2 regions of the Halobacillus naozhouensis genome follow, and region 2 is predicted to be linked to the other one. Evidence: a T-box and tRNA genes for the amino acid it is inferred to sense, from the RefSeq annotation. Region 2 holds a T-box; the other holds one or more tRNA genes.
What was found. A T-box is a leader RNA that pairs with one kind of tRNA and senses whether it is charged. The one in region 2 lies ahead of P9989_RS13460 (valine--tRNA ligase), so its partner is inferred to be a tRNA-Val.

Region 1 (2,236 bases), 1.4 Mb from region 2:
CAAAGCACTGTTTTCATGGGCTTTAACCCTCATTTTTAATACCGGTGGCCGGGGTCGAACCGGCACTCCGTGAGGAACACGATTTTGAGTCGTGCGCGTCTGCCAATTCCGCCACACCGGCATGGAGGCGGCAACCGGAATCGAACCGGTGATAAAGGAGTTGCAGTCCTCTGCCTTACCGCTTGGCTATGCCGCCATATTACATTCTATACAGACTATTCAATATTATGAATATAAAATGGAGCGGGAGACGGGATTCGAACCCGCGACCCCCACCTTGGCAAGGTGGTGTTCTACCACTGAACTACTCCCGCATTTAATGGCTGGGCCAGCTGGATTCGAACCAGCGCATGACGGTACCAAAAACCGTTGCCTTACCGCTTGGCTATGGCCCAACAACATTCTTTTTAAAAAATGGGGCGACTAGTGGGATTTGAACCCACGCATGCCGGAACCACAATCCGGTGCGTTAACCCCTTCGCCATAGCCGCCATAATGATAAATGATAGAAAAGCAGGGGTAGTAGGAATCGAACCCACATTGACGGTTTTGGAGACCGTAGTTTTACCATTAAACTATACCCCTATAAAAGTGGTGGAGGGAGTAGGACTCGAACCTACGAACCCGATGGGAGCGGATTTACAGTCCGCCGCGTTTGGCCAACTTCGCTATCCCTCCATATTAAATGAATGGTGCCGGCCAGAGGACTTGAACCCCCAACCTACTGATTACAAATCAGTTGCTCTGCCAGTTGAGCTAGGCCGGCAAGCTGAAATGGTGGCTCGGGACGGAATCGAACCGCCGACACACGGATTTTCAGTCCGTTGCTCTACCGACTGAGCTACCGAGCCAGATCAATCTACTATTGTATGTAAATATGTAATCAGTGGCGGTCCGGACGGGACTCGAACCCGCGACCTCCTGCGTGACAGGCAGGCATTCTAACCAACTGAACTACCGGACCATATTTTGGTTGCGGGGGCAGGATTTGAACCTGCGACCTCCGGGTTATGAGCCCGACGAGCTACCGAACTGCTCTACCCCGCGATAATGTAATAACTATTATCTAGTTATCATGAAAATAAATGGTGGAGGATGCAGGGCTCGAACCTGCGACCCCTTGCTTGTAAGGCAAGTGCTCTCCCAGCTGAGCTAATCCTCCACAAAAGGAATGTGCCAAAGCATGAGTAAGGTGAATATGTACTTCATGCGTTTTTTGGTGACCCGTACGGGATTCGAACCCGTGTTACCGCCGTGAAAGGGCGGTGTCTTAACCACTTGACCAACGGGCCAAACGAATATCTTCGATATGGCGGAGAGCGAGGGATTCGAACCCTCGAAACCGCGAAAACGGTTTACACGAATTCCAATCGTGCTCCTTCGGCCAGCTCGGACAGCTCTCCGTAAATGGCTCCACCGGTAGGATTCGAACCTACGACCGATCGGTTAACAGCCGATTGCTCTACCACTGAGCTACGGTGGAATAAGTGCGAAACCTGGCAGCGTCCTACTCTCACGGGGATCGACCCGACTACCATCGGCGCTGAAGAGCTTAACTGCTGTGTTCGGCATGGGAACAGGTGTGACCTCTTCGCTATCGTTACCAGATCTCTGCTGTAATTCTTTTTCAAGGACAAGATATATTATAAGATCCTTGAAGGAAAATTTCAAGAGTTTTTTTGAAAACACTCAAAACTGGATAAGACACTCAAGACAAACATCATCTTCTACGTTTGAAATCTAGCTTTGACTCCCATAAACGGTCGTCTGTGCTTTTATGTTAGTTAAGTCATCGATTGATTAGTATCCGTCAGCTCCACGTGTCACCACGCTTCCACCTCGGACCTATCGACCTCATCGTCTCTGAGGAATCTTACTTACTTGGCGTAAGGGGAAATCTCATCTCAAGGGGGGCTTCATGCTTAGATGCTTTCAGCACTTATCCCGTCCACACGTAGCTACCCAGCCATGCTCCTGGCGGAACAACTGGTACACCAGCGGTGTGTCCATCCCGGTCCTCTCGTACTAAGGACAGCTCCTTTCAGATTTCCAACGCCCACGACGGATAGGGACCGAACTGTCTCACGACGTTCTGAACCCAGCTCGCGTACCGCTTTAATGGGCGAACAGCCCAACCCTTGGGACCGACTACAGCCCCAGGATGCGATGAGCCGACATCGAGGTGCCAAACCTCCCCGTCGATGTGGACTCTTGGGGGAGATAAGCCTGTTATCCC
Region 2 (2,236 bases):
TTCCATATTAACAAACCATTGTGTAGATAAATACGGTTCCACTACAGCTCCGCTACGCTCAGAGTGACCAACAGAGTGCCAATGGTCTTCTATTTCAAAAAGAACACCTTCCGCTTGCAAGTCCTTGACGATTTGCTTACGACACTCAAATCGGTCCATACCCTGATATTGCCCAGCCTGATCATTCATCGTCCCGTCTTCATTCATAACCAGGACACGTTTTAATTTATGGCGGTTACCAATTTCAAAATCATTGGGATCGTGGGCCGGAGTAATTTTAACTGCCCCTGATCCGAATTCCATTTCTACATAGTCATCCGCTACAATTTCAAGTTCCCGCCCTATAATTGGCAGAATTGCTTTCTTACCAATGAGGTGTTTGTAACGATCATCATCAGGGTGAACTGCAATTGCTGTATCTCCAAGCATTGTTTCAGGGCGAGTCGTAGCGATCTCTATCGAACCTTCCCCATCCTTTAAAGGATAACGCATGTGATAAAAAGCACCCTGGACATCTTTGTATTCTACTTCAATGTCCGACAAGGCGGTTTTTGTAGCTGGGTCCCAGTTGATGATATATTCTCCACGGTAAATCAAATCTTTTTCATAAAGTTTTACAAACACTTCCTTAACAGCTTCGGATAAGCCATCATCAAGTGTGAAACGCTCACGTGAATAATCAAGCCCGAGACCTAATTTTTCCCACTGGGTACGAATAAACTGGGCGTACTCCTTCTTCCATTCCCATGACTTCTCCAGAAATTCCTCTCGACCGAGATCATAGCGGGTTGTTCCCTGTTCTTTAAGCTTCGCTTCCACTTTTGCCTGTGTGGCAATCCCAGCATGGTCCATTCCAGGAAGCCATAATACGTCATATCCTTGCATCCGTTTAACGCGTGTCAAAATATCTTGTAATGTCGTATCCCAGGCGTGACCTAAGTGAAGTTTGCCTGTGACATTCGGCGGTGGAATAACAATCGTATAAGGTTCCTTGTTCTTATCACCTGTTGCTTCAAAAAATTTGCCGTCCACCCAGTATTTGTAACGATCCTTTTCGACTGCTGATGGATCATACTTTGTTGGCATGGTTACATCCTTTTCCTCCATGGATCTGTTCCTCCTTTAATCATCTCGTGAAATAAAAAAATCCCCTTCATCCATAAAAAGGACGAAAGAGATTACTATCCGTGGTACCACCTTTATTTACAGGGATTCCCTGTACACTTCATTAGTTCATAACGGTTTTGAACCGGCTTCTTCTACTTTACTTTCAAAGAAACTGCATCCAGGGCGACCTTCCATCAATAAACTGGCTGGGAAACTTTCAGCACGTGTTTCCCTCTCTGGAGCGTCTATTCATGTACTCTTCCCTATCACGGCATTTCACATATAGGTATTCTTTTTCATATTGTATATAGAATTCACTGTTGAAGTCAACTTTTTTTATTAAATTAGGCTTTAGTATTTGTTTAATGTCAGAAAACCTGTAATGAATGATTGCTGCTCGGCCCATCCACGTCTTGTCATTTATGATAAAAGGAGGAACATATCATGAGTCGTTTCTATCGCTACCGGCTCCCACCATGGTGCAGACATTGGCTGTTAATTATCGAAAGAGCCATTCTGCCTATTATGATTTATCAGCTGTTCCGAACCATATTTTGGCCAACTACACTAGATGTTTTCTTAACAGGTATCTTCATCGGCTTATATATAGCGTTCCATTTAAAATGGATTTAATGCGGAATATAAACGATTTGACCAGGAGTTACATCTTCCTCCAAATCATTGATCTTCTCGATTTGTTTAACAGGAACTTCATATCTTTCCGCAATCATTTCAATGGTTTCATTATCTTGGGCGATATACATTTTCATTTTGGTGTAGGAGTCTTCCCGATTAGGAAAGAGATGTTTAAATATCTGTTTAATCCCATTTACACCAGATGAAGGGGATGCTTCTTCTTCATTTTCGTTTTCTTCCTCTTCCTGGTACGAAGCGAGAGTGGAATGGGGAGGTGTGTCACTCGCATTTACATGGTTTGTCGTTCCTTCCCATTCACTCGTGCTTTCAGAAGAAATCTCCTGTACATGCTCAATTTTATTTTCTTTAAAATAATCCGACAAACTTTGTGATTTTTTATAGGACCATCTTCCCTCTTCATCCTCTTCCTCTTCAATATCCTCTGGTTGCTCAGGCTCATGTAGTTTTCGATGTTCCTGAAGATCAAAAATCG

Region 1: it encodes a tRNA-Val, which carries the amino acid that the T-box ahead of P9989_RS13460 (valine--tRNA ligase) is inferred to sense. The anticodon was not compared.

What each region holds. Positions count from the first base shown of each region.
Region 1 covers NZ_CP121671.1:1,161,768-1,164,003, reverse strand. The annotation lists tRNA gene P9989_RS06080 (tRNA-Leu) at 40-121, opposite strand; tRNA gene P9989_RS06075 (tRNA-Cys) at 123-196, opposite strand; tRNA gene P9989_RS06070 (tRNA-Gly) at 240-314, opposite strand; tRNA gene P9989_RS06065 (tRNA-Gln) at 321-395, opposite strand; tRNA gene P9989_RS06060 (tRNA-His) at 416-491, opposite strand; tRNA gene P9989_RS06055 (tRNA-Trp) at 515-585, opposite strand; tRNA gene P9989_RS06050 (tRNA-Tyr) at 593-678, opposite strand; tRNA gene P9989_RS06045 (tRNA-Thr) at 691-766, opposite strand; tRNA gene P9989_RS06040 (tRNA-Phe) at 776-851, opposite strand; tRNA gene P9989_RS06035 (tRNA-Asp) at 888-964, opposite strand; tRNA gene P9989_RS06030 (tRNA-Met) at 971-1,047, opposite strand; tRNA gene P9989_RS06025 (tRNA-Val) at 1,087-1,162, opposite strand; tRNA gene P9989_RS06020 (tRNA-Glu) at 1,218-1,292, opposite strand; tRNA gene P9989_RS06015 (tRNA-Ser) at 1,311-1,403, opposite strand; tRNA gene P9989_RS06010 (tRNA-Asn) at 1,409-1,483, opposite strand; rRNA gene rrf (5S ribosomal RNA) at 1,495-1,608, opposite strand; rRNA gene P9989_RS06000 (23S ribosomal RNA) at 1,781-2,236, opposite strand, start outside.
Region 2 covers NZ_CP121671.1:2,552,848-2,555,083, forward strand. The annotation lists gene P9989_RS13460 (valine--tRNA ligase) at 1-1,107, opposite strand, end outside; T-box leader at 1,162-1,386, opposite strand; gene P9989_RS13465 (hypothetical protein) at 1,552-1,740, shown strand; gene spoVID (stage VI sporulation protein D) at 1,737-2,236, opposite strand, start outside.